2 regions of the Variovorax sp. J31P207 genome follow, and region 1 is predicted to be linked to the other one. Evidence: predicted binding sites of a transcription regulator. Region 1 holds the regulator's gene; the other holds the start of a gene.
What was found. Region 1 encodes HrcA, which represses chaperone genes, less so after heat shock. Its sites were predicted from a motif close to TTAGCACTCNNNNNNNNNGAGTGCTAA; they were not measured.
Positions count from the first base shown of each region.

Region 2: a site for HrcA is predicted at 2,765-2,791, ahead of groES (co-chaperone GroES). Genes of this name have one in related genera too.

Region 1 is NZ_JASZYN010000007.1:308,730-324,457, forward strand. Features, by position in the region: gene QTI68_RS24495 (cytochrome b) at 1-500, shown strand, start outside; gene QTI68_RS24500 (YceI family protein) at 497-1,072, shown strand; gene QTI68_RS24505 (YceI family protein) at 1,074-1,790, shown strand; gene QTI68_RS24510 (SRPBCC family protein) at 1,787-2,365, shown strand; gene QTI68_RS24515 (hypothetical protein) at 2,518-2,730, shown strand; gene greB (transcription elongation factor GreB) at 2,854-3,435, shown strand; gene QTI68_RS24525 (DUF6790 family protein) at 3,444-3,905, shown strand; gene QTI68_RS24530 (VOC family protein) at 3,911-4,324, opposite strand; gene QTI68_RS24535 (hypothetical protein) at 4,378-4,734, opposite strand; gene QTI68_RS24540 (hypothetical protein) at 4,822-5,013, opposite strand; gene QTI68_RS24545 (hypothetical protein) at 5,207-5,542, opposite strand; gene QTI68_RS24550 (galactosyl transferase) at 5,815-6,630, opposite strand; gene QTI68_RS24555 (hypothetical protein) at 6,814-6,981, shown strand; gene QTI68_RS24560 (DUF6538 domain-containing protein) at 6,976-7,608, opposite strand; tRNA gene QTI68_RS24565 (tRNA-Arg) at 7,690-7,766, opposite strand; tRNA gene QTI68_RS24570 (tRNA-Ile) at 7,934-8,010, opposite strand; gene hrcA (heat-inducible transcriptional repressor HrcA) at 8,047-9,054, opposite strand; gene QTI68_RS24580 (NAD kinase) at 9,083-9,979, shown strand; gene recN (DNA repair protein RecN) at 9,981-11,663, shown strand; gene rapZ (RNase adapter RapZ) at 11,660-12,535, shown strand; gene mutY (A/G-specific adenine glycosylase) at 12,546-13,610, opposite strand; gene QTI68_RS24600 (dynamin family protein) at 13,600-15,558, opposite strand; gene mutM (bifunctional DNA-formamidopyrimidine glycosylase/DNA-(apurinic or apyrimidinic site) lyase) at 15,631-15,728, opposite strand, start outside.
Region 2 is NZ_JASZYN010000005.1:247,967-263,694, forward strand. Features, by position in the region: gene QTI68_RS19090 (HAD family hydrolase) at 1-649, shown strand, start outside; gene pgm (phosphoglucomutase (alpha-D-glucose-1,6-bisphosphate-dependent)) at 678-2,333, shown strand; gene QTI68_RS19100 (hypothetical protein) at 2,357-2,605, shown strand; gene groES (co-chaperone GroES) at 2,873-3,166, shown strand; gene groL (chaperonin GroEL) at 3,246-4,901, shown strand; gene QTI68_RS19115 (DUF805 domain-containing protein) at 4,983-5,333, opposite strand; gene pgi (glucose-6-phosphate isomerase) at 5,415-6,971, opposite strand; gene tal (transaldolase) at 6,971-7,918, opposite strand; gene QTI68_RS19130 (lipocalin family protein) at 8,031-8,699, shown strand; gene QTI68_RS19135 (HAD family hydrolase) at 8,645-9,280, opposite strand; gene QTI68_RS19140 (ABC transporter ATP-binding protein) at 9,304-10,350, opposite strand; gene QTI68_RS19145 (ABC transporter permease) at 10,364-12,574, opposite strand; gene QTI68_RS19150 (ABC transporter substrate-binding protein) at 12,579-13,598, opposite strand; gene zwf (glucose-6-phosphate dehydrogenase) at 13,734-15,203, shown strand; gene QTI68_RS19160 (ABC transporter ATP-binding protein) at 15,222-15,728, opposite strand, start outside.

The sequences.
Region 1 (15,728 bases):
GTGTCGCGGCGCTGATCCTGCTGCAGTTCGTGCTCGGCTGGCTGGCGGCCAGCTGGCGGCTGTCGCCCACCAAGCTCGATCTCTTCGTCTGGCACAAATCGGTCGGCATGCTGATCCTGGCGCTGGTCGTGCTGCGCCTGCTGAACCGCCTGGCGACCCGCGCCCCGGCGCTGCCGCCCGGCATGCCGGCCTGGGAACGCGCGGCCGCGCACGCCAGCCATGCGCTGCTCTACGGCCTGATGCTGGCCCTGCCGCTGAGCGGCTGGATCGTCAGTGCCGCCGCCGGCGTCCCGTTCCGCATTTTCTGGCGCCTCCCGCTGCCGGCCATCGTCGCGCCCGACGAGCACACCGCCGAGCTCGCCGCAGCGGTGCACTTCGCGCTCGGCATCGCCCTCGTCGCGCTGCTGGTGCTGCACATCGCAGCGGCGCTGCGCCACCACTTCGCGAAGCGCGACGACGTGCTGACCCGGATGCTGCCCGCCAGGACCCCTCGCACATGAACCCCATCGCCGGCTCGATCGTCCTGGCGCTGGCCTTCGCCGCGCTCCAGCCCGCCCGGGCGGCCGACTGGAAGATGGAGCCCGCCGGCAGCCGGCTCGAATTCGCCGCCCAGTTCGAGAAGACGCCGGCGCGGGGCGTCTTCAAGGATTTCGACGTCCGCCTGGGGCTCGACGGCGACAGCCCGGCGGGCGGGCGGCTCGACGTCACGATCCGGGTCGCGAGCGCCGACATGGCGAGCGCGGACATCAACAAGGCGATCGCCGGCGCCGAGTGGTTCGATGTCGCCCGCCATCCGGTGGCCGAGTTCCACGCCACCGAGATCCGCCGCGCGCCTGCGGGCTCGCCAGCCGGGCGCTTCATCGCGCGCGGCACGCTGGCGCTCAAGGGCGTGACGCAGCCGCTCGAGGTGCCGCTCGCCTGGACCGCGGCGGCCGGCGGCGCGACGCTGGACGGCGAGTTCAGCGTCAAGCGCAGCCTGTTCGGGATCGGCACCGGCGAGTGGGCGGCGACCAGCGTCATCGGCGCCGACGTGAACGTGAAGTTCCACGTTCAATTGCGCGAGGCCCGCTGAAGTGGCCGCGCCGCGCACCGCGGGCATCGCATGGCTGGCCGCGGGGGCCGTCGCGGCCGTACTGGCGGTCGCAGCCTGCGCGCCGCTGGTGCGCGAAACCGCGCCGCCGGCCGCGGCCGCGAAGGGCTCCGTGCCTGAAGGCTTTCCCGCCGAGCACTACGCGCGGGGCGAGGCGGTCTATCGCATCGACAGCGCGCGGTCGCTGGTTGCCATCACCGTGCGGCGCGGCGGATCGCTGGGCCATCTCGGCCACGACCACATCGTCGCCAGCCGCGCCGTGCAGGGCTATGTCGCGCCGCGCGAAGGCCGTGCCGACCTCTTCATCCCGCTGGCCGAACTCACGGTCGACGAGCCGGCGCTGCGGGCCGAGGCGAGCCTGGACACCCAGCCCAGCGAGTCCGACATCGCCGGCACCCGGTCCAACATGCTCGACAAGGTGCTCGAGGTGCAGCGCTTCCCATTCGCGACCCTCCGCGTCGACCGGCCCGTGCCGGACGGGCCGCTGGCCGTCGCGATCATGCTGCACGGCGTGCGCCGCAGCTTCACCGTGCCGGCGCCGGTCGCCCGGAGCCCCGGCGAGATCAGCGTCGCCGGCACGCTGGAATTCAACCAGTCCGATTTCGGCATCGCGCCCTTCTCGGTCCTGGGCGGCGCCATCCAGGTGCAGGATCGGCTGAGCCTGCGCTTCAGCATCCAGGCGACCGCGCCGTCGCCATGAACCGACGAGACGCCGCCTCCCTCCTCGCACTGGGCTGCGCGCCGTGCACCTGGACGGCGGCTGAGGCGCAGCAGATGCGCATCGAGTCCGCCAGCCAGGGCGAAGGGGTCGTGGTCACCGCGTTCGCCGACATGCAGGTGGACCCGCGCACGGCATGGAGCGTGATCTCGGACTACGACCACCTGGCCGAATTCATCCCGGACATGCAGAGCTCGCGGGTGGTGCAACGCGACGGCGACCGGCTGCTGGTCGACCAGGCCGGCCACTTCGGCTTCCTCTTCTTCCAGCAGGCGGTCGCCGTCCGGCTGGAGGTCGTCGAGTCGCCGCGGCAGCACATCGTCGCCCGCGCGGTCAGCGGCAATCTCCGTCAGATGGAGGGCCGCTACGCCCTGGAAGTGCTCGCCAGCGGCGAGGTGCGGCTCTCCTATGCCGGCCTGCTGGAGCCCGAATTCCCGCTGCCGCCGGTGATCGGGAGGGCGGTCATGCGCCGGGTGTTGGCGCGGCAGTTCAACGCCCTGGTCAAGGAGATCGTGCGCCGCGATGCCGCCGCGGGCGCGCTGCCGGCACCCCGTTGACGGGCCGGCCTGCCCATCTGTAACGGGCGGCAACCATCAACACTACAGCCGGGGTGGACGCCCTGTGACGGCCGCGCCCGAGACGCCCATAATCCGCCCTCGGCCAAGCCAGGGGCCGGTTCCGAATCCTGGCGCTCAATGGGGCGATCACGATGAGCTCATTGCAAATGTTCCTGCCGGCATCCGAGCCCGCACGCAGCGAGGCCCTGGCTCTGTTGCAGAAGTCGCACCGCCTGCCGAGGCACCTGGTCCGCGGCATCGTGCCCGGCGCGTCCGGCAAACGGGCCGCCCTCGCGACGGGGCCCGCTCAGGTGCAACAGCAGGCTTTCGACACCCCGTCCGAAGCGCAGGCCCAGACCGGCTGAGCGCTCGCCCGACCCCGACATGGGTTCGAACGCCGGTATCTTTTGTATCCATTGGCATCCTGACGCACGCACCTCGCTCGGGTGCGTGGGTCGAGATTTTGGCTGTGATACAACCTTCGGCCCATGAGCAAGGCATTCACGAAGGAGAGCGACACCGACAGCGACGACGATGACGGTGGCGCCGCGTTGCCGCCGTTGCCCGCGGGCGGCAAGAACTACATGACGCCGGCCGGCTATGCGCGCCTGCGCACCGAACTGCTCGATCTCATGGACAACGAGCGGCCGAAGGTGGTCGAGGCCGTGCACTGGGCGGCCAAGAACGGCGACCGCTCTGAGAACGGCGACTATCTCTACGGCAAGAAGCGGTTGCGCGAGATCGATCGGCGGATCCGCTTCCTCACCAAACGGCTCGAAGTGGCCGAAGTCACCGATCCCTCGGTGCACCATGGCCGCGACCAGGTCTTCTTCGGGGCGACCGTGCGCTACGCCGACGAAAGCGGCGACGAGCGCGAGGTGACCATCCTGGGCATCGACGAAGCGAACAGCGCCGAGGCCCAGGTCAGCTGGATCTCGCCGATCGCACGGGCGCTGCTCAAGGCCAGGGAAGGCGACGTGGTCAAGCTCGCGACCCCTGGCGGCGTGCACGAGGTCGAGGTGCTGGCGGTGCGCTATCCGGCGCCCGCGTCCGGCGCGGATTCGCGCTGAGCTGTTCCATGTACTTCTTCAGCGTCGCGGGCTTGATGCTGGTGTTTCCGCTGCTCTCGATCGCGATCGAGGCCAGCGCGGGACATGCGCCCCTCGGCATCATGCTGATCGGCAAGTGGTACGTGTTCTGGGCCGTCGGCCTGCGGCTTCTGCTGGCCGGCATCCGGCAGATCCTGCAGCCGCGCTACACCGCCGAGACCATCCTCGGCATCAAGGGCGACGATGCGCTGCTGCTGGTGCGCGAGCTGGGCTTCGGCAATCTCGCGATCGGCGTCGTCGGCACGCTGAGCCTGTTCTTCACCGGCTGGGTCGTTCCGGCGGCCCTGGTGGGCGGCCTCTTCTATGGCCTGGCCGGCATCAACCACGCCCTGCAGCGGCACCGCAACGCCAAGGAAAACCTGGCGATGGTCTCCGACCTCTTCGCCGCCGTGGTGCTGCTCGTCTTCTGCGGCTGGTCGACGCTGCACTGACCGGATCAGGCGCTGCCGGGCGCCCCGGACTCGGGGTCGTGGCAGGCGACGCAGAACTTGTTGCCGTCGGGATCGCGGAAGTACGCGCCGTAGTAGTGAGGGTGGTACTCGGGCCTCAGGCCGGGCGGGCCTTCGCAGCGGCCGCCATGCGCGAGGGCGATCGCGTGGGCGGTGCGCACCATCGCCCGGTCGGCGGCGGCGAAGGCCACCATCTGGCCATTGCCGGGCGCATGCGGTCGGCCGTCGTGCGGCTTGCAGATCACGAAGAAGGGCCGCGCGCCACCCGCGGCATGCCAGCCGGCCCAGGGCCGTTCGGGCTCGCAGAAGCGCATCGCGACACCGAGGCTCTCCATGAGCGGCCGATAGAAGCCCAGGGCGCGCTCGAAATCGCTCACGCTCACGAAGACATGCGAGAACATCGCGGCTCCGGCAGAAGGTTGGCCCCGGCGAGCCGCAGGCGACGCATCGAAGCTCAGTTCTTCGGCGCCGGCACCGGCACTTCGGTGCGGCGGAGCTTGCCACCGCCCTGCACGCTGCCGCTGACCGTGGTGTTGCCGGTGCCGAGCACGCGCTTCTCGCAGGCCTCACGGGCACTGGCAGGCTGCCGCTTGCAGCGTGCAAGCGCATTCTGGTCGTAGCCGCCAGGACTGTTCAGCTGGCCTTGGCGCTTCGCTTCCTGGGCGGCCGCCTTCTCGCGATAGCAGGCGGTCCGGTCGACGCGGGGATCCTCGCAATTGGGCGCGTTGGACTGGGCCTGCGCGGACAGCGCGCCCAGCATCGCGCCGCCAGCCAGCAACGCACCCACTGTTGAACGAAGGACTGAGTTCATCGTGCCACTCCCGGTTGGACATAGGGGATGCGCAGTCTGCCGCCAAGCGGCCGAGTTGCCAAGGCACACGAAGAGCGCAAGCATCGCCTACCAGAAGCGCCACCAGGGCCGTGCCGGCCGGACCTCCGGCTCGAGCGGCCCGTGACCCGACGGCGTCGACCCGAGCCGCCTTCGCAACTCCGCCTCCAGCCGATGCGCCGCCTTCAAGGCATCGGGATCGCCAAGCTCCGCCCGCTTTCGCTGCACATACGCCGCTGCGGCGAGTTCTTCATCGCTCATCGACTCCATCCGCTGATTCTGGCCGCGGCACCTTGCGTGGCCCATAAGCCGTCCGGCCGGGCCGCGATGGCATATCGGCCAGTCTCGGGTTTTCCCTTATTCCTGGGGACAATGCTGGGGAAAACCGTGCCGACTTCGGTCGAGATCGTTGCCTGGCGGGGCCTGCGACACGGTGCCTCCAAAAGCAGCACTTTCAGGGCTGGTTCCGGGTCCTGGCGGCGGTTGGCTTCGATGGCGTTGCGACGCTGGTGGCCAGCAGGGCCCAGGCGACGAGGCTGAAGAGCGTGCCGCCCCAGCCGAACCCGGTCCTGCAGTCGACGGCAAAGAACTGCGCCACCAGCGGAAAGCTGTCGACGATGATCATTCCCGTGTAGGCGGGGAGATGGAAGATGTAGACGGCCCAGGCGACGAAATCGCCGAGGGTGATGGCGCCATCGGCGTTGGCGTCGAGCGCCCGCTGGACGGCGTCGCCGGCCCGGGAGCCAACCCACCAGCGGCGGCAGTGCTCGCTGTCGTTGACGATGCGCATTCGGATGCTCTCCTCGAATTCATCATGGCTGTCGCGCGCGACGTGCTGCGCAGTGTCGTCGGATGGCAGGCGGATGGCAAAGGGTCGAGGCGACGGCGGGGTCCTTGACGACCCGCAAAAGAAAATGGCCTAGAGGAGATGATCCTCTAGGCCATTCGAGAGAGTGGTGCGGCTGGCAGGAATTGAACCCACGACTGCCGCCCCTGGCACACAGCACCAGTTAATGAGCAGTTTCAACAGCCCGACGACTCCGCCACAATCCATACTTCAGGTCAACGGCTCTTGCCAACTGCTTCGCCCATTCCGAATTCGCGGATCAGCGCTGGAGTCAGGCGTTTCAGGCGTAGCGAATTGCGAACCAGAAGGTATGGTCGCATCAGCACATTCTTGCGCAAAATGAATGTTCGCCAGATGGAACGCGACAAGCTGTGAGCATTGCTGTGCCCGATGCGATACACGGATCCAGGGAACGGCAAGAGTTGGAGCGGTGTCCCCGCAGCGACGAGATCTTCCGTAGTTTGACCGTGTTGCCCTAACCAGCGCACATGTGGCCGTGGCGCATCAGCCACCGACAGTGGAATCTTCATCAAGTCCCGATGCAAGATGTGGGTCGTACCGCAGGCCTTGTGGAGCGTCGGGTGGGCGAAAGTCCACTGGCTGCCTTCCGACCAGCAATAACCGTTTCCGATATACCACCCGTGTTCATCTGGATGGCGCGCAGCGAACCCTGCCAAGCGCGAGGACACGAAATCGTCGTCATCAACCACCATATAGTAGTCACTATCGGGGGCGTGTACCAAGCCCGCTGCGACGCGCTGGCCCTTGTCGTACCTGAATATTTCGAACTTGTCCTCCGGTGTCGGAACATTCACGTCATGCGCCGGATTTGGCGGGAAATCGACCCAAGCCACGCTGAATCGCGGCGGCAAAGGCGGCAAGTCCGAGCCAGTATTTGCGACCACGACCGCGCGCCACTCATCTGACTGCTGACCAGCGATTGAGGTGGCCGTCTGTTTGAGTACCTGTTTGACACTCGACCAGTCCCGCGCATTTTGCGGATGTCGTACAGGCACGATGAAGGTCAGCATTGAAAGAACCCCATGGGCATATGGAAGTGACTGCGCGTGCAGTTTCGACGAGAAACGTATCGAGACGTTAACAGCGGTAGCGGCGGTTATAACCGATCGCGCTCAAGAAACAATACGGAAGTTCACATTCTTAATGCTTGAGTCACCGCCTTGGAGGCGGGCAATACCATCTCATAGCACTTCGTGCGCAAAGCCACCGGCACGCAGCGCCGCCATCTGAGCGACGATGCGCTGCTGGTGCACATCAAGGCCATCCATGCCGAGACCCGTGGCGGCTACGGCTGGCCGCGTTGCACGGCATTCGCGCCCGAGGAAAGCCTTATACCTGTGCCTCGATCGATTCTTTCATAAAGCGCGTCGAATACTTGATGCGGGCGTGGTTCTCGCGTGCATGGAGCGCCGCAACGTGTCGACCTCGACCGTGGCAAGCTCGACGGAACTCCGGGTGACCCTGACGAGATCGTCCGGCACGAAGACGACGCCAACCTCATCCGCATCGAAGGCGACGACCTCGGCCTCGTCTATGCCAGCCAAGAAGCAACTTGCGACGGCTTGAGCACCGTCGGCGGGCAGTGCCAGCATCCCAGACTCGACGCGGCGCTTGGCGCTCGGACGATGGAACAGCCGGAGGCGACCATCCGAGACGACCCGGAGCAACAGCTGAACGTTGATGCCTGAACCGGCCGCAGCCAGGTCGAGGCTCAAGTATCCGGTCGATGCGAGCGCGGGATGACCATCTCTGATCGTGAGGATGCTCTCGTAGTCCATGGGAAGCTGGTTTTGGGCCAAACGGCCCAGGTCGAAAAACTGCTGCCTCCACTGGGCCAACTGCGTGGCCGCCAGGATCTTGGCGACCGCGAGATCCCGAGTACCTGTCGATGACACGAACTCGCGCTTGCCCACGGTGGATCGCAGTCTTTCCGGAACGGTCAGACGGATGACGTAGACGCCCGACGGGCGTCGAAAGAGATTCTGCACGGATGCACCCTTTGTATGAGGGTGCTGTGTGAAACAGGAAAGCCCCTGATTTCTTAACAAAATCAGGGGCTTACTGAGAGTTGGTGCGGCTGGCAGGAATTGAACCCACGACCCCTTGGTTCGTAGCCAAGTACTCTATCCAACTGAGCTACAGCCGCACAGCTTGCGATTATAGCATGCATTTCAGCTACCTTTCCAGCCAGAAGCCGGAATGAAGCTCAACGACATGCGGACGGTTCGTCCCGGGCTGTCACCGGGGAAGACCGAGTCTGCGAAGACTCTCGATCGCACATGGAGTCTAACCCATGCGTCGCGAGGAGTCGGGTGGTAGGCCGTCCTGGGCTTGAACCAGGGACCAACGGATTATGAGTCCGCTGCTCTAACCAACTGAGCTAACGGCCCACGCGCCAGGGATTCTAGTGGGCGCGGCGCCCTTTCCTACTTGCGGTGGCTCAGCGCGTTGGTGACCAGCTTCGACGTGATGTCGACGATCTGGATCATTCGCTCGTACGGCATCCGGGTCGGGCCGATCACGCCCAGCGTGCCGACGACCTGGCCATCGACCTCGTAGTTCGCGCTGACGATCGACAGGTCATCGAAGGGCACGACCTGGCTTTCGCCGCCGATGAAGATGCGCACCCCCTCGGCCTGGCTCGAGACATCGAGCAGGCGCATCAGCTGCGTCTTCTGCTCGAACAGCTCGAAGGCGCGCCGCAGATGGCCCATGTCGCTGGAGAAATCGGTGACCGCCAGCAGGTTGCGCTCGCCGGCGATCACGACTTCGTCCTGGGCCTCGGTCATGACCTCGGAGCTGACCTGCACCGCGGCCTGCATCAGCGCCGCGATCTCGCCGCGCAGCTGCTCGACCTCGGACTGCAGCCGGTCGCGCACCTGCTCGATCGACAGCCCGGCGAAATGGGCGTTGATGTAGTTCGCGGCCTCGACCAGCTGCGACTGCGTGTAGTCGACCTCGGGGAAGATGACCCGGTTCTGGACGTCGCCGTCGGGCGCCACGATGATCACCAGCAGCCGGCGGTCCGACAGCCGCAGGAACTCGATCTGCCGGAACACCGAGGCCCGCCGCGGCGCCATCACGACGCCCACGAACTGCGACAGGTTCGACAGCAGGTGGGCCGCATTGGCGATCACCTTCTGCGGCTGGTCGGCGGCCAGGCTCGGCGCCGACGCGAACTGCTCGCGCTCGGCGGTCAGCATGGTGTCGACGAAGAGGCGGTAGCCGCGCGCGGTCGGGATCCGACCCGCGGAGGTGTGGGGGCTTGCGATCAGCCCCAGCACCTCGAGGTCGGACATCACGTTGCGGATCGTCGCCGGCGAGAGATCCAGGCCCGGCGCACGGGAAAGCGTGCGCGAGCCGACCGGCTGCCCGTCGGCGATATAGCGCTCGACGAGAGTCTTCAGCAGCAACTTGGCACGGTCGTCCAGCATCGAATGATTTTAATGTTGTAATTTGTGAATGAGCTCCCGCTTTCGGCATGTCGCACTGATCGGTAAATACCAGGCCTCCGGCGCCCGGGCGCAATGCGGCGCGCACGACGACGTGATGGAAGGCATCGGCACCTTCCTCGAATCGCAGGGCTGCAAGGTGTTCGTCGAGAAGTCGCAGACCGCCCCGGTCGAAACCGGCCCCTATCCGGCGCTGACGGTCGAAGAGATCGGCCAGCAATGCGACCTGGGCCTGGTGGTCGGCGGCGACGGCACGATGCTGGGCATCGGCCGCCAGCTGGCGCCGCACGACGTGCCGCTGATCGGCATCAACCGCGGCCGCCTCGGCTTCATCACCGACATCTCGCTCGACAACTACCAGGCGACGCTGATCCCGATGCTGGCCGGCGAGTACGAGGAAGACCTGCGCACCCTGATGCAGGCCAAGGTGATCCGCGACGGCCAGTCGGTGTTCGACACCCTGGCCATGAACGACGTCGTGGTCAACCGGGGCGCCACCTCGGGCATGGTCGAGCTGCGGGTCACGGTCGGCCGCCACTTCGTGGCCAACCAGCGCGCCGACGGCATGATCATCTCGACGCCCACCGGCTCGACCGCCTATGCCCTGTCGGCCGGCGGGCCGCTGCTGCATCCGGCGGTGCGCGGCTGGGTGCTGGTGCCGATCGCGCCGCACACGCTGTCGAACCGGCCGCTGCTGCTGCCCGACGCCGACGAGGTCACGATGGAACTGGTGGGCGGTCGCGATGCGAGCGCCAATTTCGACATGCAGTCGCTGGCCTCGCTGGCCATCGGCGACCAGGTGATGGTGCGCCGCTCGGACTACCGGGTGCGCTTCCTGCACCCCAAGGGCTGGAGCTATTTCGACACCTTGCGCAAGAAACTGCATTGGAACGAAGGGGGATCTTGAGATGGCGTTGAGGCGCATTGCGCTGCGGGACTTCGTGATCGTGCGGGCCCTCGAACTCGATTTCTCGGCCGGATTCACGGTGCTCACCGGCGAGACCGGTGCCGGCAAGTCGATCCTCATCGATGCGCTGCAGCTGGCGCTCGGCAACCGGGCCGATGCCGGCGCGGTGCGCGAGGGTGCCGATCGGCTCGACGTCAGCGCCGAGTTCGACGCCGACCCGGACCTGGCCGGCTGGCTGGACGAAGGCGGCTTCGAGGCCGGCGACGCCCTGCTGCTGCGCCGCACGGTCGACCTGCAGGGCCGCAGCCGCGGCTGGATCAACGGCAGCCCGGCAACGGCCACCCAGCTGCGCGAGCTCGGCGACCGGCTGCTCGACATCCATGGCCAGCACGCCTGGCAAAGCCTGACCCGCCCCGAGGCCGTGCGCGGCCTGCTGGATGCCTATGCCGGCGTCGACACCGGCGCGCTCGACAGCGCCTGGCAGGCCTGGCGGCAGGCGATCGGCGCGCTCGACACCGCCCGTTCGGCCCAGGATTCGCTGCAGCGCGAGCGCGAGCGCCTCCAGTGGCAGGTCGCCGAGGTCGCCAAGCTGGCGCCTGGCGAGGACGAATGGGAAGAGCTGTCGGCCAGCCACACCCGGATCTCGAATGCCCAGGCCCTGATCGATGCCGCCGAAGGCGCCGCCAGCGCCCTCGAGGACGACGACAGCGGCGCCCTGGCGGCCCTGAGCCGCGCCGTCGCGCTGCTGCAGAACTGCGAGCACATCGAACCCGAATTCAAGGCGCTGGGCGAGGTGCTGGCCTCGAGCGTGGCGCAGGCCTCGGATGCCGCGCACTCGCTGCACAGCTACCTGCGCCAGGCCGACACCGACCCGGAGCGGCTGGCCGAACTGGACGAGCGCATGGGCAGCTGGATGTCGTTGGCGCGCCGTTACCGGCGTCCGCCGGCCGAACTGCCGGCCCTGCTGGCGGGCTGGCAGGCCGAACTGAAGGCCCTCGATGCGCAGAGCGACCTCGACGCGCTCGAGCGCACCGAACAATCGGCGCGGCAGGCCTACCTGAAAGAGGCCAAGGCGCTGGCCAAGGCCCGCAAGCAGGCGGCGCCGAAGCTCTCGCAGGCGGTCACGCAGGCCATGCAGGAGCTCGGCATGAAGGGCGGCCGCTTCGAGGTCGCGCTGCAGCCGCTGGCGCAACCCAGCCGCGCCGGTCTCGAGGAGATCTCGTTCCTGGTCAGCGGCCATGCCGGCAGCACGCCGCGCTCGATCGGCAAGGTGGCCTCCGGCGGCGAGCTGTCGCGCATCGCCCTGGCCATCGCAGTCACGACCAGCGAACTCGGTGCCGCCCAGACCCTGATCTTCGACGAGGTCGATGCCGGCGTCGGCGGTGCGGTGGCGGAGACCGTCGGCCGGCTCATGAAGCAGCTCGGCCGCGACCGCCAGGTCCTGGCCGTGACCCACCTGCCGCAGGTGGCGGCCTGCGCCGACCACCATCTCGTGGTGGCCAAGCGGCAGACCGCTGCCAAGGGACAGGACGCCGCACGCACCGAAAGCAGCGTCGCGGTGCTCGACGCCGAGGGCCGGGCGCAGGAAGTCGCACGGATGCTCGGCGGCGAACGCGTCTCGCGCACCTCGCTCGCCCATGCGCGCGAGATGCTGGGCCAGAAGACGGAGGCCGCGGCATCGTGAACCTCGAACTGGTCCTCATCACCGGGATGTCCGGTTCCGGCAAGTCCGTCGCGCTGCACGCGCTCGAGGACGCCGGCTACTACTGCGTCGACAACCTGCCGCCCGAATTGCTGTCGCCCTTCGTCGCGCTGCAGCAGCAGCAGCAGGCCACCAAGGTGGCGATCGCGATGGACGTGCGCAGCGGCGTCTCGCTGCCGCTGGTGCCGCAGCAACTGGAGGCGCTGCGCCAGCAGGGCGTCTCGCTGCGCTCGCTGTTCCTCGACGCCACCACCGATGCGCTGGTGCGCCGCTATTCCGAAACGCGGCGCCGCCATCCGCTGTCGCGCCAGGAAGGCCGCACCGACATGCCCGAGCAGCAGCGCGTGCTGATGCAGGCGATCGAGCTCGAACGGGAGCTGCTCGCCGACCTGCGCGACGGCGCCGACGTGGTCGACACCAGCATCATCCGGCCGCCGCAGCTCCAGAGCTACGTCAAGGCGCTGATCTCGGCGCCCGACAGCGCGCTGACGCTGGTGTTCGAGTCCTTCGCCTTCAAGCGCGGCGTGCCGCTCGATGCCGACTTCGTGTTCGACGTCCGCATGCTGCCCAATCCGCACTACGTGCCGGCCCTGCGCGCCCTGACCGGGCGCGACACGCCCGTCATCGAGTGGCTGCGCGAGCACGAGGACGTGGCGCGCATGTACGGCGACATCGAGCAGTTCCTGCAGCGCTGGCTCGATGCGCTGGCGCGCGACCATCGCAGCTACGTCACGGTGGCGATCGGCTGCACCGGCGGCCAGCACCGGTCGGTGTTCCTGGTCGAGCAGCTGGCGCGCGGCTTCGGCGAACGCTGGGCGGCGCTCAAGCGCCACCGCGAACTCGACGGGGCTTGAGCGTCCGGCCTCAGCCGCGCTCGCTGCCCAGCAGCTTGCGCACCGGCGCCGGCAGTCCCAGGCCGCGCCATTCGGCGCCCGCGAACCAGCCGCCCGTGTCCGCCAGCGGCCGCACGCCACGGCTGTGGACGGCGACCGGATGCAGATGCAGGTCCTTGTGGGTCAGCACGTGCACGAAGGCCGGTTCGTCGCGGGCGCCGGCGTGGTCCCGGGCGCCCAGGGTCTCCAACAGCGCCTCGCGGCTGTCGAATACCGGCAGGCTGTAGAGGCCGGCCCAGATCCCGCGCGCGGGCCGCTTTTCCAGCCACACGCGCCCATCGACGTCGTGCGCCAGCAGCATCCAGAGCGACTGCGCGCTGCGCCGCAGCTTGCGGGTCTTGACCGGGTAGCGCTCGGGCGCACCCTGCTTGCGCGCCGCGCACAGGTCGCTCACCGGGCAGATCATGCAACTCGGCTTGCGCGGCAGGCAGACGGTGGCGCCCAGGTCCATCAGCCCCTGGGTGTAGCGAGCGATGGCCTTTCGATCCTCGGCCGGCGGCAGCAGCCCGGTGGCCTCGTTCCACAGCAGTCGCTCCTGGGCAGCGGACGACAGGTCGCCGTCAAATGCCAGCAGCCGCGTGAGCACCCGCTTGACATTGCCGTCCAGGATCGCGACCCGCTCGCCGAAGCAAAAGGCCGCGATGGCCGCGGCCGTGGAGCGGCCGATGCCCGGCAAGCTCTGCAACTCGGCCGCGGTGCGCGGGAATTCGCCGCCGAAGCGCGAGACCACCTCTTGCGCGCAGCGGTGCATGTTGCGCGCGCGGCTGTAGTAGCCGAGCCCGCTCCAGAGCCCGAACACCTCGTCCTCGGTGCCCGCGGCGAGCGCGGCCACGTTCGGAAACCGCTCGAGAAAGCGCGCGAAGTAGCCGAGCACGGTGCTCACCTGGGTCTGCTGCAGCATCACCTCGGACAGCCAGACGCGATAGGGGTCCCGGGTGTTCTGCCACGGCAGTTCGCTGCGGCCGTGGCTGGCCTGCCAGGCGACGATCCGCCCGGCAAAGCCCGTGGCGCTTCGCTGCGGGACTTCAGGCGACAAGTTCGGTCCGCACCGCGGGGGCGTGCGGTGCTTCGTTGCTCGCGAGCAAGGTGGTGAGTTCGGCCAGCCGCCGGTGCAGCTCGCCCAGGTTGGCTTCCTGCGCCGACAGCTCGGCCAGGCGCTCGTCGAGATTGCCCGCCGCGCCCTGGATGCGCTCCACGGCCTCGATGCGCTTGGTGAAATTGCGGCGCCGTTCCTTGAGCTGGGCGTCGAGCTGGGCGCCGGCGCCCTTGCTCCAGCGCTCCACCTCGGTCATGGCCGCCTCGTTGACCACCCGCAGCCGGCTCGCCAGCGCACGCACCAGCTTGTCGCAGAAGTCGGGCTGCGCCAGCTTGAGCATGTTGCCCACGCCCAGGTAGTGGATATGGCTGCGCTCGATCTGGTCGAGCTGCTGCTCGAAGCCCGACAGGTCGGGCTCGGGCGGCGCCTGCAGCGTGAAGCCGTGTTCGGCGTTGAGCTGGCGGAAGGTGGCGTGCAGCATCGACTGGATCTCGGCGCTGGTCGCCTGCACTTCGCGCAGGTTGTTGCGCAGCGACTCGAAGGTCTCGCCATAGACCTTGCGCACGCTGAACTTGATGCCGCGGCGCTTCAGCGCGGCCGACAGGCGACCCATGTCGGCCTTGAGCGCGGTGCTGCCGAGCACCGCATAGACCTCGCGCAGCAGCTTGCCCTGCACCGAGCGCAGCGCCAGGATGCGGGTGTTGCTGCCTTCGAACTCGGTCTGCTCCGCCTCGATGCGGCTGCGCATGTGGCGGATCACCGATCCGTTCTTGCCGCGCAGGCCCTGCAACTCCAGCGCCTGTTCGGACAGGTCGCGTTGGCGCACGTTGAGGATGCGCGCCGCCTCGGTCCTGAGCGCGACGATGCCGGCGTCGACGGCAAGCCGCAGCATGGTCTCGCGCTTGCCGAGCAGGCCTTCGCCGAGCACCGCCTCGAGCGCCGGCAGCCGGCTCGCCTGCAGCAGCGGCACGTCGCGGCGGATCTTGGCCTGCAGCCCCTTCTGCGCCGACACCGGCAGCACCTGCGCCAGCGGCACGCCCAGCAGCTCGGCGGCGCCCTTGCGCTGGCGCTGGATCTGGGCATCGATCTGGGCCGGCGTGCTCAGGATGTCCCACATCGTGTCGATCTTGTTGAGCACCACGATGCGGGTCTCGCTCAGGTCGCCCTCGGTGACCAGGTGCTGGCGCCAGATGGCCAGGTCGGAGCGGGTCACGCCGGTGTCGGCACCGAGGATGAAGACCACCGCATGGGCCTGCGGAATCAGGCTGACCGTCAGTTCGGGCTCGGCGCCGATCGCGTTCAGTCCGGGCGTGTCGAGGATCACCAGGCCCTGCTCCAGCAGCGGGTGCGGCATGTTCAGCACCGCGTGGCGCCAGCGCGGGATCTCGACCCGGCCATCGGCATCGGGCACCGGGTTGTCGTCGGGCACGTCGTCGCTCCAGAAGCCGAGCGCGCGCGCTTCCTCGAGCGGCACCCAGCGCACCTCGGCGACCTTGCTCATCGCCTGCGACAGCAGTTCGGCGTTCTCGACGTCGATCGCGATCTCGGTCCAGCGCTCGGGCTCGTCGCGCCAATGGGCGAGCGAATGGGCCTCGAGCCGGGTTTCGATCGGCAGCAGGCGCAGGCTCGGCTGCAGCGCCGGGTCGTAGCCCAGCTCGGTCGGGCACATGGTCGTGCGGCCGGCGCTGGCCGGCATGATCCGGCGCCCGTAGCCGGCGAAGAAGATGGCGTTGATCAGCTCGGACTTGCCGCGCGAGAACTCGGCCACGAAAGCCACCATGACCTTGCTGGTGCGCAACTGCGACTCCAGGTCGCGCAGCCGCTCGGCGACGCTCTGGTTCAGCAGGTCGTTTTCATTCAGCCAGCGGGACAACCACTTGAGGCGGTGCGCGAAGTTGCGCCGCCAAGCGCCGTGCTTGTCGAATTGCTGATTGAAGGAATCGGTCAAGGCAGGGTTTGTAAGGGCGACTTACAAAATATAGCATCGCAGGCTGCATACCGCGTCATTCGCCGTTGGGATTCAGTGCTTTTGGCACACTGGGCAGAAATACGTGGCCCGCTGGCCCTGGCGCATCATCCGCACCGGTGTCGCGCAGACCCGACACGGCTCGCCCTTGC
Region 2 (15,728 bases), on a different contig from region 1:
CTTCTTGCTCGACGTCGACAACACGCTGCTCGACTTCGACGGCGTGCTCGACGACCTGCGCCGCCGCCTGGTCGACGACCTCGGCCCCGTGGGGGCCGAGCGCTACTGGCGCGGTTTCGAGGAACTGCGCGACGAACTCGGCTACACAGACTACCTGGGTGCGTTGCAACGCTATCGCCTGGGCGGTCCCGGCGCCGACATGAGCGATCCGCGGCTGCTGCGGATGTCGAGCTTCCTGCTCGACTACCCGTTCGCCGAACGGCTCTACCCCGGTGCCCTGCAAGTCATCGCGCACCTGCAGCGCTTCGGCCTGCCGGTGATCCTGTCGGATGGCGACGCGGTCTTCCAGCCGCGCAAGGTGCAGCGCTCGGGCCTGTGGCAGGCGGTCGATGGGCGGGTGCTGATCTACATCCACAAGGAGCTGATGCTGGATGCGGTGCAGGAGCGCTTTCCGGCCCGCCACTACGTGATGATCGACGACAAGCCGCGCATCCTCTCGGCGATGAAGGCCGGATGGGGCGAACGGCTGACGACGGTCTTTCCGCGCCAGGGCCAGTACGCGCTGGCCCCGCAGGCGTTCGACGGTCATCCGGCCCCCGACATCACCATCGAACGCATCGTCGAACTGCGCCAATGGCCCATCCTTTGAGACACTCGGACATCGACCAGGAGCTTTCATGGCCTCACGACTCAGCCCTCTTGCCGGCCAGCCGGCCCCCGCGGACAGCCTCGTCGACGTCGACGCGCTGCTCGCCGCCTATCTCGCCGAGCGCCCCGACCCGGGGGTCGCGACCGAACGCGTCGCCTTCGGCACCTCGGGCCATCGCGGCTGCGCCTTCGAGCGTTCGTTCAACGAATGGCACGTGCTGGCGATGACCCAGGCGATCTGCGACCACCGCCGGGCCCAGGGCATCGACGGGCCGCTCTACCTCGGCATCGACACGCACGCGTTGTCGGCCCCCGCCGCGGCCAGCGCGCTCGAAGTGCTGGCCGCCAACGGTGTCGAGGTGATGCTGGCCAGCGGCGACGAATACACGCCGACACCCGCGCTCTCGCATGCCATCCTCACCTACAACCGCGGCCGCAGCAGCGGGCTGGCCGCCGGCATCGTGGTCACGCCCTCGCACAATCCGCCGCGCGACGGCGGCTTCAAGTACAACCCGCCCAATGGCGGGCCGGCCGGCCAGGACATCACGGGCCCGGTGCAGGAGGCGGCCAATGGCTTCCTCGAGAAAGGGCTCGCGGGCGTGCGCCGGATGCCGCACGAGCGAGCCCTGAAGGCCGCCACCACGCACCGCCATGACTTCGTGGCGGCCTACGTCGGCGACCTGGAAAACGTGATCGACATGGCCATGATCCGCGAAGCGGGCGTGCGCATGGGCGTCGACCCGCTTGGCGGTGCCGGGGTCCACTACTGGGGCGCGATCGCCGAGCGCTACCGGATCGACCTCAGCGTGGTCAGCGAGACGGTCGACCCGCGCTTCGCCTTCATGACGCTCGACTGGGACGGCCAGATCCGCATGGACCCGTCGTCGACCTACGCGATGCAGCGGCTGCTCGACATCAAGGACCGCTTCGACGTCGGCGTCGCCTGCGACACCGACCACGACCGCCATGGCATCGTCACCCGCAGCGCCGGCCTGCTGCAGCCCAACCACTACCTGTCGGTCGCGATCGACTACCTGTTCCGCCACCGCCCGCAGTGGGGCGCCGATGCGGCGGTCGGCAAGACGGTGGTCTCGACGCGGCTGATCGATGCCCTGGCGAAGCGGCTCGGCCGCCGGCTCTACGAAGTGCCGGTGGGCTTCAAGTGGTTCGTGGACGGCCTGGTCGACGGCTCGCTCGGCTTCGTCGGCGAAGAAAGCGCCGGCGCCACCTTCCTGCGCCGCGACGGCTCGGTCTGGACCACCGACAAGGACGGCATCACCGCGGCGCTGCTGGCCGGCGAGATCACCGCCCGCACCGGCCGCGACCCCGGTGCGCTCTATGCCGAGCTGGCGAGCGAGTTCGGCAACCCGGTCTCGAACCGCATCGATGCCCCGGCCAGCCGGCAGCAGAAGAAACAGCTGTCGGCGCTGAGCCCGCAACAGCTCCACGCCACCGAGCTGGCCGGCGAGCCGATCGAGAGCGTGCTGAGCCATGCCCCCGGCAATGGCGGCGCGATCGGCGGCATCAAGGTGATCGCGCAGAACGGCTGGTTCGCCGCCCGGCCGTCGGGCACCGAGGACATCTACAAGATCTATGGCGAGAGCTTCCGCGGCGCCGAGCACCTGCAGCGGATCCTGGCCGAGGCCCAGACCATCGTCGACGCGGCGATTTCACCCACCCCCTGACGGCGCAACGCGCGGGAGTCCGCATGAATCTCGATTCTCTGATCCAGACGGTCAAGGACGCCGATGCCCGTCGGCCCGACCTGCCGGGCGAGCACCTGATCGTGCTGGGCGTCGGCCTGCTGCTGATGATGGCCACGGGCCGCAGCCGCTCGCTGATCGGCAAGGCGCTGATCGGCGCCGCGGCCGGCGCCTTCATTGGCCGCGCGGCCAGCGGCACCGGCGGCATCGCGCGGCTGGCGGCGCTGCTGCGGCCCAGCGCCCCGCGAAGCTGAAACGCGCACGCCCGAAGCAGCAGGTCGCTGAAGTCGGACAGCGGTGGATTCTTCATCGTGAAGTCTTGTTTTCGCATGAATATTGCCGGGCCCCTTACGGCCCCATGTCCCTGCAAAAACGGTCTCTCCGCCTTGAAAAGCCAAAAAACACCCTTATGATTAGCACTCGTTGCAGTTGAGTGCTAACAGCGCCGCCTGCCCAACGATGTGGTATCGGCACAACGCCGACGCCCGACCCAACCCCGTTCCCATCAGGAGATGCAAGCAATGAAACTTCGTCCTTTGCACGATCGCGTGATCGTCAAGCGCATTGAAAGCGAAACCAAGACCGCCTCGGGCATCGTGATCCCCGACAACGCCGCCGAAAAGCCCGATCAGGGTGAAGTCCTCGCCGTCGGTCCTGGCAAGAAGAACGACAAGGGCGACCTGATCTCGATGAACATCAAGGTCGGCGACCGCGTCCTGTTCGGCAAGTACAGCGGCCAGACCGTCAAGGTCGATGGCGACGAACTGCTGGTCATGAAGGAAGACGACCTGTTTGCGGTCGTTGAAGCCAAGTAATTTTGCGGGAAAGACCAGTCGACGCGAAGCGCGACTGCTCTGTCCCCAACTGATCAATTAATTTTCTCGGAGAAATCTCATGGCAGCAAAAGACGTAGTCTTCGGCGGCGAAGCCCGCGCGCGCATGGTCGAAGGTGTGAACATCCTCGCCAACGCAGTCAAAGTGACCCTGGGCCCCAAGGGCCGCAACGTGGTGCTCGAGCGCTCCTTCGGCGCCCCCACCGTGACCAAGGACGGCGTGTCGGTCGCCAAGGAAATCGAACTCAAGGACAAGCTCCAGAACATGGGCGCCCAGCTCGTGAAGGAAGTGGCCTCCAAGACTTCGGACAACGCCGGTGACGGCACCACCACCGCGACCGTGCTGGCCCAGGCCATCGTTCGCGAAGGCTTCAAGCTGGTCGCCGCCGGCATGAACCCGATGGACCTGAAGCGCGGCATCGACAAGGCGGTCACCGCCCTGGTCGCCGAGCTGAAGAAGGCTTCCAAGGCCACCACCACCTCGAAGGAAATCGCGCAAGTCGGCTCGATCTCGGCCAACAGCGACGAAACCATCGGCAAGCTCATCGCTGACGCGATGGACAAGGTCGGCAAGGAAGGCGTGATCACCGTCGAAGACGGCAAGTCGCTCGACAGCGAACTCGATGTCGTCGAAGGCATGCAGTTCGACCGCGGCTACCTGTCGCCCTACTTCATCAACAACCCCGAAAAGCAATCCGCGATTCTGGACAACCCCTTCGTGCTGCTGTTCGACAAGAAGATCAGCAACATCCGCGACCTGCTCCCGACGCTGGAACAAGTCGCCAAGGCCGGCCGTCCGCTGCTGATCATTGCCGAAGAAGTCGAAGGCGAAGCCCTGGCGACCCTGGTCGTGAACACGATCCGCGGCATCCTGAAGGTCGTGGCCGTCAAGGCACCTGGCTTCGGCGACCGCCGCAAGGCCATGCTGGAAGACATCGCCATCCTGACGGGCGGCAAGGTCATCGCTGAAGAAGTGGGCCTGACCCTCGAGAAGGTGACCCTGGCCGACCTCGGCCAAGCCAAGCGCATCGAAGTGGGCAAGGAAAACACCATCATCATCGACGGCTCCGGCGCTGCTGGCGACATCGAAGCCCGCGTGAAGCAAGTGCGCGTGCAGATCGAAGAAGCGACCAGCGACTACGACCGCGAAAAGCTGCAAGAGCGCGTGGCCAAGCTGGCCGGCGGTGTTGCCGTGATCAAGGTCGGCGCTGCCACCGAAGTCGAAATGAAGGAAAAGAAGGCTCGCGTCGAAGACGCCCTGCACGCCACCCGCGCTGCAGTGGAAGAAGGCGTCGTGGCCGGCGGCGGCGTGGCACTGCTGCGTGCCAAGCAAGCCGTGGGCGACTCGCTAAAGGGCGACAACGCCGACCAGGACGCCGGCATCAAGCTGGTGCTCAAGGCCATCGAAGCGCCCCTGCGCGAGATCGTCAACAACGCCGGCGGCGAAGCCTCGGTGGTGGTGAACGCTGTGTTGGCCGGCAAGGGCAACTACGGCTTCAACGCCGCCAACGACACCTACGGCGACATGCTCGAGCTGGGCATCCTGGACCCGACCAAGGTGACCCGCACCGCACTGCAGAACGCCGCTTCGGTGTCCTCGCTGCTGCTGACGACCGAAGCGATGGTCGCCGACGCACCGAAGGACGAGGCCGGTGCTGGCGGCGGCGGCATGCCCGACATGGGCGGCATGGGCGGCATGGGCGGCATGGGCATGTAATCGGCCCCCGGCGCCAAGCCAATCAAAAAGCCCCGCAGCGCGAGCTGCGGGGCTTTTTTTCGTTCCGGTGGTGGCGCGGCCTCAGACGCCGGCCGGCATGGCGCCGGACGGCGGCCCGTAGGCGTTCGACTCGGGCTGGCTGGGCTGGACCATGAAATAGAGCAGCACCAGGGTGCCGATCACCGGCACCAGCCCGAGCAGCAGGAACCAGGCGCTGCGGCCCACGTCATGCAGGCGCCGCGCGCCGACCGCCAGCAGGGGCAGCAGGAAGGCCAGCACCACGAGGTAGTACAGGAACTCGTGGATGAAACCCGCCACGAAGGCCGAGATGACATAGGCCAGGATGAACCACCAGTATTCGGGCCGGGTCGCCCGGCCGGAAAACTCGACGTACTTGCGAAAGCAGGTCTGGACCGCCTGTTGAAAGTTCATGAGCAACTCCTCTTGATGTTTTCCCACGGGACAACCCCGCAATCATCATATCGAGCAGCCTGCTCCCGGTGATGACGAAAGCTAGGCGCGCGGGCGAAGCCGCGCCAGCAGCCCGGCCGTGGAGGCGTCCAGCCCCGCCACGTCGCCCGACGCCAGCCGCGGCTCGATGTCCCTGGCCAGCACCTTGCCGAGCTCGACGCCCCACTGGTCGAAGCTGTTGATGCCCCAGAGCGCGCCGCTGGTGAACACGCGGTGTTCGTACAGGGCCAGGAAGGCGCCGAGCGACTCCGGCGTCAGCTGCTCGAAGACGAAGAAGGTGCTCGGCCGGTTGCCGGGAAAGTTCTTGTGGCCGCCGGCGTCGCGCTGGCCGACCATGAGCGCCTGCGCCTGCGCCAGCGCATTGGCCAGCAGCTTGGAATGGTGGCCGGGGAGATCGTGCGCCGCGTCACGCACCGCGATGAACTCCAGCGGCGTCACGTCGGTGCCCTGGTGCAGCATCTGGAAATACGCATGCTGCCCGTTGGTGCCGGGCTCGCCCCACAACACCGGCGAGGTGCCGAAGGTGAGCAGCTGGCCAGCCATGTCGACCTGCTTGCCGTTGCTTTCCATCTCGAGCTGCTGCAGGTAGGCCGGCAGGCGCTTCAGCGCGCTGTGGTAGGGCGCGATGCTGCGGGTCGTGAACCGATGGAAATTGCGATACCAGACGTCGAGCAGGCCGAGCCGCACCGGCAGGTTCTGCGCCAGCGGGGCGGTGCGGAAGTGCTCGTCCATCGCATGCGCGCCGGCCAGCAGGCCCCGGAAGCCGTCCGCGCCGATCGCCAGCGCGATCGGCAGCCCGATGGCCGACCACATCGAATAGCGGCCGCCGACCCAGTCCCAGAAACCGAAGGTGGTGTCGATGCCGAAGGCCTTCGCGGCCGCGACATTGGTGGTGAGCGCCGCGAAGTGGCGCGCGATGTCGACGCCGCCCGACTGCTCGAACCAGCGCTTGGCCGACTGCGCGTTGGCCATGGTTTCGGCCGTGGTGAAGGTCTTCGAGGCGATCAGGAACAGCGTGTGCTCGGGCGCCAGCCCGCGCAGGATGCCGGCCAGTTCGTGGCCGTCGACGTTCGAGACGAAATGAAAGCGCTTGCCCGGCGCGACGAACTGGTCGAGCGCCAGCACCGCCATCTGCGGCCCGAGGTCGGAACCCCCAATGCCGATGTTGACGACGTCGGTGATGGTCGAGTCCGCGCGCACTTTCTCGGCGTAGGCGAGCATCGCATCGAGCGTGGCCTGGACGTCGCCGAAGGCCGCGGCCAGGTCGCCGCCCACCGGCGCGGAAGCCGGGCGGCGCAGCAAGGTATGCAGCACCGCGCGGTCTTCGGTCGCGTTGATGTGGCGGCCCGCGAACATCGCGTCGCGGTGCGCCTCCAGCCCCGATTCGCGCGCAACGTCGAGCAGCAGCTGCTCGGTACGCGCATCGAGGAGGTTCTTCGACAGGTCGGCGAAGACGTGCGGTGCCGACTGGCTCAGCGCCGCGAAACGCCCCGGATCGTTCGCGAAGGCCTGGCGCATGTCGAATGCGAGGCCGACGCTGTCGTAGTGCTTCTGGAGCGTGGCCCAGGCAGCCGTGCCGTCGCAGCGAATGTGGGTCATCACGCCTCCATCAGTTTTTCGAGTTTCACGGCATCGGCCGCGAAGGCACGGATGCCCTCGGCCAGCTTCTCGGTCGCCATGGCGTCCTCGTTCAGCGCGAAGCGGAACGCGGCCTGGTCGAGCGACACCTTCGGGATCTCCAGGCGCTGGGCCGCCTCGGCGTCGAGCGCATGCGGGAGCGGGGCCTCGCTGGCGGCCAGCTCGGCCAGCAGTTCGGGGCTGATGGTCAGCAGGTCGCAGCCAGCCAGCGCGGCGATCTGGCCGACGTTGCGGAAGCTGGCGCCCATCACCTCGGTCGCGATCCCGTTCTTCTTGTAGTAGTCGAAGATCTGGCGCACGGATTTCACGCCCGGATCGTTGGCGCCCGCATTGGCGGCCTCGTTCCACTGGCTGCCCTGCGACTTCTTGTGCCAGTCGTAGATGCGGCCGACGAAGGGCGAGATCAGCTGCACCTTGGCAGCCCCGCAGGCCACTGCCTGGGCGAACGAGAACAGCAGCGTCAGGTTGCAGTGGATGCCCTTCTGCTCAAGCTGGCGCGCCGCCTCGATGCCTTCCCAGGTCGAGGCGATCTTGATCAGCAGGCGCTTGGACACATCGATGCCCTCGGCCCGATAGAGCGCGACGATGCGCTCGGCCCGATCGATGGTCGCCTGCGTGTCGAAACTCAGGCGCGCATCGACCTCGGTCGACACCCGGCCCGGAATGATCGACAGGATTTCGGTGCCGAAACGCACCAGCAGGCGGTCGATGACCTCGTCGACCGGTGCCCCCTTGTGTTTCCTGACCACCTCGTCCAGCAGAGGACGGTAGTCCGCCTTCTGGACCGCCTTCAGGATCAGCGACGGATTGGTGGTCGCATCCTGCGGCTTGAACTGGGCGAGCTGGCGGAAATCACCGGTGTCTGCGACCACGGTGGTCCATTGGCGGAGGGCATCGAGTTGGTTCATGCGGCCATTATCCCGCCGCAGCACTACATGGCGTGTGGTCCGTGACTGACGCGGCGGCCACTTGCCGCCCGCTAGGCTCGACTGTCGATTGATCGCCTTCCGGAGAAATCCCATGCCCTGCCACACCCCTCGTGCAACGCCGCCCGCCGCCTTCGACGACCGCGCCCACAGCGCTTCGATCGGAACCCTCGCGGCGGCCTTCTGCGTCGGCGGCGCCCTGACCCTGCTGGCCCTCACCAACTCGCGCACGGCACGGGCCCAGACCGTCGCCGGCCCGGCCGATGGCGCGCCTCTGATGCGCGCGCCGCTGCAGGTGGTGGCGCCGGTGGATCTCAAGCGCTATGCAGGCCTGTGGCACGAGCAGGCGCGGCTCCCCAACCGGTTCCAGAAACAATGCACCGGCGCCGTCTCGGCAGAGTACACGCCCCTGGAGGACGGCAGCGTCGAGGTGCGCAACCGCTGCATCCTGGCCGACGGCAGCTTCGACGAATCCGTGGGATCGGCACGGCAGGTGCCGGTCGCCGGCCAACCCGGCGCCGGCCGCCTCGAGGTCCGCTTCGCCCCCGAGTGGCTGGGCTGGCTGCCGCTGGTCTGGGGCGACTACTGGATCCTCAAGCTCGACCGCGACTACCAGGTGGCCCTGGTGGGCACGCCGAACCGCAAGTACCTGTGGGTGCTGTCGCGGGTGCCGCGGCTCGACGCAGCCGCGCTGCAGGCCGAACTGGACTACGCCCGCACGCTGGGCTTCGATGTCGACAAGGTCGAGCTGACCGGCAGGTAGCCGGCCAGTTGCCGCGGCAAGGCGCTGGGCCGCTCGCAATGGATCGCCTGCCAGCCGAGTTCGCGCGCCGCCAGCACATTGGCCAGCGAGTCGTCGATGAACACGGTGTCAGCGGCCGCCAGCCGGTACTGGGCGGCGAGCAGTTCGTAGATCTCGCGCTGCGGCTTGATCATCTGGACGTCGCCCGAGAAAATGCCGCCGTCGAACCATTGGAAGAAGGGATGCCGGTACTCGAGCACCCGGGCGTACGGCGACGGCATGTTCGACAGGTAGTAAAGCCGCAGATCCTCCCCGGCATCCCGGCGCGCCCGCAGGCTTGCCAGCAATTCGACCGTGACCGGGATCGGCTCGAGCCGCTCGCCCATGGGCGCCAGGACTTCGCTCAAGCGGTCGGCCGGCAGCGCCAGCCGCAATGCCATCCGGCCGATGGCATCGTCCAGGCTGTGGGTGCCGCGGTCGAAACCCAGCCAGTCCTCGTGATGGAACATCTGGCGCGCGAGCGCGTGGGCGGCTTCTGCCGTAGGCGCATGGGGCGCCAGCTGGTTCTGGACGAGCGCGACGGGCTCCCAGGTCAGGAGCACGGCTCCGAGATCGAAAACGACATTCATAAGGCAACGGGGACGACGGAAACGCCATGGCTGGCGAGGGACAGGGTGGTCTGCGCACCGGCGGCCAGCGGCCGCGTGAGGTCGGACGACACCACGAACACCGGGCCCAGCGCGGTGTCGAAAGCATATTCGTAAAAGCTGCCCAGGTAGGCCGCCTTGCGCAAGGTCGCCGGCAGGCCGATGGCGGCGCCGATCAGCCAGGCCTCGGGACGCACTGCGACCTTGACGAAGCCCGGCGCGACGTCGTAGCGCGGCGTCAGGGTCAAGGGGCCGAGCTCGACCCGGCCGTCTGGCTGGGCCAGCGCCGGGAACACCATCGCCTCGCCCATGAACCCGGCCACGAATTCGCTCGTCGGGTGGCCGTAGAGCTGCTCCGGCGTGCCCTGCTGAGCGATCACGCCGTGGTCCATCACGATGATCTGGTCGCTGACCGCCAGCGCCTCGCTCTGGTCGTGGGTGACGTAGGCGACCGTCAGTTGCAATCTTTGCTGCAGGTTGCGGATCTCCTCGCGCATCTCGCGGCGCAGCCGGGCGTCTAGGTTGGACAACGGCTCGTCGAACAGCAGCACGGCCGGTTCCAGCACCAGCGCCCGCGCCAGCGCGACGCGCTGCTGCTGCCCGCCCGACAGCTCGCTCGGCAGCCGCTGGTCGAAGTCGACCAGCCCGACGCCCCTGAGCGCCTCGCGGGCCCGCGCCGCCGCCTCGGGCTTGCGCAGGCCGCTCATGCGCAGGCCGTAGCCGACGTTCTCGATCACGTTCATGTGCGGGAACAGCGCGTAGCTCTGGAACATCATGCTGACGTTGCGCTCGGCCGGCCCCAGCGTGGTCACGTCGCGCCCGCCCATGAGGATCGTGCCCGAGGTCGGCGACTCGAGCCCGGCGATCATGCGCAGCGTGGTGGTCTTGCCGCAGCCCGAGGGCCCGAGGATGGTGGTCAGCGTGCCCGCGGGCACCTCGAAGCTGATGCCCTTGACGGCCAGCGGCGCGCGCGCATTGCTGCCGTAGCGCTTGGTGATGTTGCGCAGTTCGATGCCCTGGCTCATTGTTGCTCCGTGTTCAATGGGCGGCCACCGCGATGCTCGGCACGCCCTGCTTGCGCCGCCCCAGCTTGCGCTCGCCGACCAGCAGCTGCACCGCCGCGATCGCGACCGACATCAGGATCATCAGCACGGTGCAGTAGGCCAGCGCGATGCCGTAGTCGCCGTTGCCGACCCGGCCGATGATGTAGGTGGTCGCCAGTTCGTTCTCGGCCGTGACCAGGAAGATCACCGCGCTCACCGTGGTCATCGCCCGCACGAAGCTGTAGACCAGCGCCGCCACGAGGGCCGGCTTCAGCAGCGGGAGCACCACCTTGAACAGCGTCTGCGAGGTCGAGGCTCGCAGCATCAGCGAGGCCTCGTCGAGCGAGCGGTCGAGCTGCTTGAAGGCGGCCGTGCCCGCCCGCACGCCGACCGGCAGGTTCCGGAACATGAAGCACAGCACGATGATCAGGCCGGTTCCGGTGAGCTCCAGCGGCGGCACGTTGAAGGCCAGGATGTAGCTCACGCCGAGCACCGTGCCCGGAATCGCGAAGGCCAGCAGCGCCGCGAACTCGAACGCGCCCTGCCCCTTGAACTCGTTGCGCGCCAGCAGCCAGGCGATCAGCAGGCCGAGCCCCGCAGTGAGCGGCGCCGAGATGCCGGCCAGCTTGACCGTGGTGATCAGCGAGTTCCATGCCGTGCCGGCCCAGACGATGCCGAACTGCCCCCATTCGAGCGCGAACGCGGTCTTGAAATGGTTCAGCGTGAAGGTGTAGTCGCGGCCCCAGGTCTGGACGAAGCCGCCCGCGAAGGCGAACAGGTAGACCACCACCGTGAAGGCGATCCATGGCAGCGCGATGCCGTAGATGGTGCGGCGCACGCCGGCCGGCAGCGCCATCGCGATGCCGGCGTCGCCCTTGCCGCTGACCGTGGTGTAGTTCTGCTTGCCGAGCACGGCGCGCTGGAGCGCGAACACGCCGAGCGCGAAGAGCGTCAGCACCCAGGCCAGCGAGGCGGCGCGGCCCTGGTCGTACTGGGCACCGACGATGGCGAAGAAGATGTCGGTCGACAGCACCGAGAACTGGCCGCCCACCACCACCGGATTGCCGAAGTCCGCGATGCTCTCGATGAAGCCGACCAGGAAGGCGTTCGCGAGCCCGGGCTTGAGCAGCGGCAGGGTGACCGTGAAGAAGGTGCGGCGGCGGTCGGCGCGCAGCATCTGCGCCGCCTCCTCGAGGCTGGGCGAGACGCCCTGCACCACGCCGCGCATGATCATGAAGGCGATCGGCGTGAAGGCGAAGAGCTGTGCCACCAGCACGCCCGGCATGCCGTAGAACCAGCGCGTGGGCTCGATGCCGAAGGCGCTCTCGAGCAGCTGGTTGACGACGCCGGCGCGTCCGAACAGCAGGATCAGGCCGAGCCCGACCACGAACGGCGGCGTGATGATCGGCAGCAGCGCCAGCACCCGCAGCGGGGCCTGCCAGCGCCGGCTGCCGCGCTCGGCCATCAGCGCCATCAGCGTGCCGAGGAAGGTGGTGCCGGCGGCGGTCAGCAAGGCCAGCACCAGCGTGTTCCAGGCCACGCCGCAGCGCACGCCGCCGGCCAGGCAGCCCAGGCCCCAGACCCGCTCGGTGCCGATGCGCGCCACGAAGGCCGCGAAGGACGCGCGGCCGTCCTCGTCCAGGAGGGCGCCGGCCAGCGCCTTGCTGACCGGGTAGGCGATGAACAGCGCCATCAGCACGCCGCAGCCCACCACCGCGCCGGAGACGAACAGGTCGCCCTTGAAGAAGCCGAGCCGCGCCAGCCCGAAGGCGGCGAGCAGGATCAGCGCCGAGAGCGCGATGAAGCCGCCGGCGCCGATGCCGAACTGGTTGACCGGCAGCTCGCCGAGCCGGGCGTTGAGAACCGGCAGGGTCCAGCCGCGAGCGCCGATCAGGAAGGCGCTGAGCGCCAGGCCGATCGCCCCGACCGCGCCGCCCACCAGCAGCAGCCGGCCCTGGGTGCGGCCGGTGGGCAACAGGGCGCCGAGCGCGCAGATCGCCAGCCCGAACAACCCGATCCAGAGCCAGCTGCGGGCCTGCAGAAGCGCCTGCATGACGCCGTTGGCGCCTTCGGCGGAACCGAAGACCTGCGGCAGCGCCTCCCACCAGCTGGTGTCCTGGATCGCATACCAGGGCAGCACGAAGTAGGCCAGCAGCCCCGCCGCGACGCAGGTCCAGACCGGTGCATTGGGGCGCCGAGAAGACATGCTCTCAGCGCGGCAGCGAGTTGACGTCCTTCTCCCAGCGCGCGATCAGGCGTTTGCGTTCGGCGCTGGCGCCGTACTTGGCGTAGTCGTAGTCGATCATCTTGATCTTCTTGAAGTCCGGCACGTTGGCATCGACCGGCGTCGCCTTGTTCGACGGCAGCTGGAACTGCTTGGCCGCGGCGCCGAATGTCTGGGCCTGCGGCGTCAGCGCCCATTCGTAGAACTTCTTGGCCTCGGCCAGGTTGCGCGCGCCCTTGACGATGCTCATCGAGCCGATCTCGGCGCCGGTGCCTTCGGACGGCGTCACCGTCTGGACCGGGAAGCCCTGCATCCGCTCCTGCGGCGCATCGTGGACGAAGCTGATCGACACCGCGGTCTCGCCGCGCGCCACCGCCTTGATCGGGCCGGTGCCCGAGCGCGTGTACTGGCCGACGTTCTTGTGCAGGCCCTTGAGGTACTCGAAGGCCTTGTCCTCGCCCATCAGCTGGACCAGGGTCGCAATCATCGTGTAGGCGGTGCCGCTGGAGGCCGGGTTGGCGACCTGGATGTCGCCCTTGTATTCGGGCTTGAGCAGATCGGCCCAGCTGCGCGGCACGGCCAGCTTTTTCTTCTGCAGCAGTTCGGTGTTGTAGCCGAAGCCCAGCGGCCCCGAGTAGATGCCGACGGTCTTCCAGCCCGACTGCTGGGCCTGCTGCTGGGCCCACGGATAGAGCTGCGGCAGGCTGGGCGACTTGTATTCGAGCGTCAGGCCCGATTCGGCCGCCTGCAGATGCGGGTCGCCGGTGCCGCCGAACCAGACGTCGGTCTTGGGGTTCTCTTTCTCGGCGATCAACTGCGCCAGCGCCTCGCCTGAACCCTTCAGCGACATGTTGAGCTTGACGCCGGTGGTGCGTGCGTAGACCGTGGCGATCATGTTGCACCATTCGGCCTGCACCGAGCAGATGACGTTGACGGTCTGGGCCGAAGCGGCGCCCGTGGCGCCCAGCAGCGCAGCCGCCGCGGTCATCGCAAAAATCTTCTTCATCAGGACCTCTCAAGAACAAAAAAGGCCCCGCGGGCCGCTTTTCAGCTTATCGCGTACCGGACCGCGCAGGATCGGTACAAGTACCATTCGCTGAAAGCTGCATGCTCGGCCCTCAACAACACCACGGATGTATCCATGAGTTTCGACCTCGTCCTCTTTGGCGGTACCGGTGACCTCGCATGGCGCAAGCTGATGCCGGCACTGTTCCAGGCCTTCCGCCACGGCAGCCTGCCCGAAGGCGGGCGCATCATCGGCGTGGCGCGCGACGACCTCAGCGACGATGCCTACCGCGAGCTGATCCAGTCGCGCTTCGCGGCGGTCGAGGGCGCCAAGCGGCCCTCGCCCGAGGAGTTCAAGCAGTTCGCCTCGATGCTGTACTTCCAGCGCATGGACCTCTCGAAGCCCGAGGACTACGCCAAGCTCGGCGAACTGCTGAAGCAGCGCAATGCCGACACCGTCGTGATGTACCTCGCGACCGCGCCCGGGCTCTTCACCCAGGCGGTCGAGCAGCTGGCCGTCGCCGGGCTCAACGGCCCGCACGTGCGCCTGGTGCTCGAGAAGCCGCTCGGCCATGACCTGGCGTCGAACCGCGAGATCAACAGTGCGGTGCGCAAGGTGCTGACCGAGCAGCAGGTGTTCCGCATCGACCACTACCTGGGCAAGCCCTCGGTGCAGAACCTGTTCGCGATGCGCTTCGGCAACGCGCTGTTCGAGCCGATCTGGCGCCGCGAATACATCGCCAACATCCAGATCACGATCGCCGAGGACCTCGGCGTCGAGAAGCGCGGTGCCTTCTACGACCAGACCGGCGCACTGCGCGACATGGTGCAGAACCATGCGCTGCAGCTGGTCTGCGCAATCGGCATGGAACCGCCGATCAACGCCCATGCCGACGCCATTCGCGACGAGAAGCTCAAGGTGCTGCGGGCGCTCAAGCCCTGGACCGCCGAATCGATCGGGATGCACGCGATCCGCGGCCAGTATGCGGCCGGTACCGCCTACGGCGAGCGCGTCCAGGGCTACCGCGACGAACCCGGTGTCGACCCCGAGAGCCGCACCGAGACCTTCGTCGCGCTGCGCACCGAGATCGCCAACTGGCGCTGGGCCGGCGTGCCGCTCTATATCCGCACCGGCAAGCGGCTGGGTTCGCGCGACGCCCGCATCGAGATCAGCTTCCGCCAGACGCCGCATGCGATCTACAGCGCGCCGACCAACGCGGTCAACAAGCTGGTGATCAACCTGCAGCCCAAGGACGGGCTCGAGCTGCACATGCTGGCCCAGGCGCAGGACAAGCGCCAGCGCAACGGCAACCGGCACGCCGGCCCGCAGCTGGCACCGGTGCAGCTCGATCTCGACTTCGACAAGCGCTTCGGGACCGAGCGCGTCGGCGCCTACGAGCGGCTGCTGCTCGATGTCATCGACGGCCGGCTGAACCTGTTCGTGCGCAGCGACGAGCAGGAAGAAGCCTGGCGCTGGGTCGAGCCGCTGATCGACAGCTGGGCCTCGGACGGGGCGCCGCGTCCGTACGCGGCCGGCACCTGGGGGCCAAGCGCGTCGAGCGCGATGATCGCCCGCGACGGCTACGCCTGGGGCGAAGAGCAGTAGCCCTCGCGCCGGAAGGTCTCAGTCTCTGTTTTCTTCCACCGCGTGGCAGGCCACCTGCACGCCGCGCAGCATCTGCAGCGGCGGCCGCTCGGTCTTGCAGCGCTCGTTGGCCAGCGGGCAACGCGGATGGAAGGTGCAGCCGCTCGGCGGGTTCAAGGGGTTCGGCACCTCGCCCTGCACCGGCGTGCGGCGGCGGCCGGTGTGCTTCATCTGCGGGATCGCATCGAGCAGCATGCGGGTGTAGGGATGCTGCGGCGTGGCGAACAGCTGCGCCTTGTCCGCCACCTCCACCAGCCGACCGAGATACATCACGCCGACCTGGTCGGCCACGTGCCGCACCACCGCCAGGTTGTGCGAGATGAAGAGATAGGTCAGGCCCTGCGCGCGCTGCAGGTCCTTCATGATGTTGAGCACCTGCGCCTGCACGCTGACGTCGAGTGCCGAGGTCGGCTCGTCGCAGACCAGGAACTCGGGCTGGGTCGCCAGGGCCCGCGCGATCGAGATCCGCTGCCGCTGGCCGCCGGA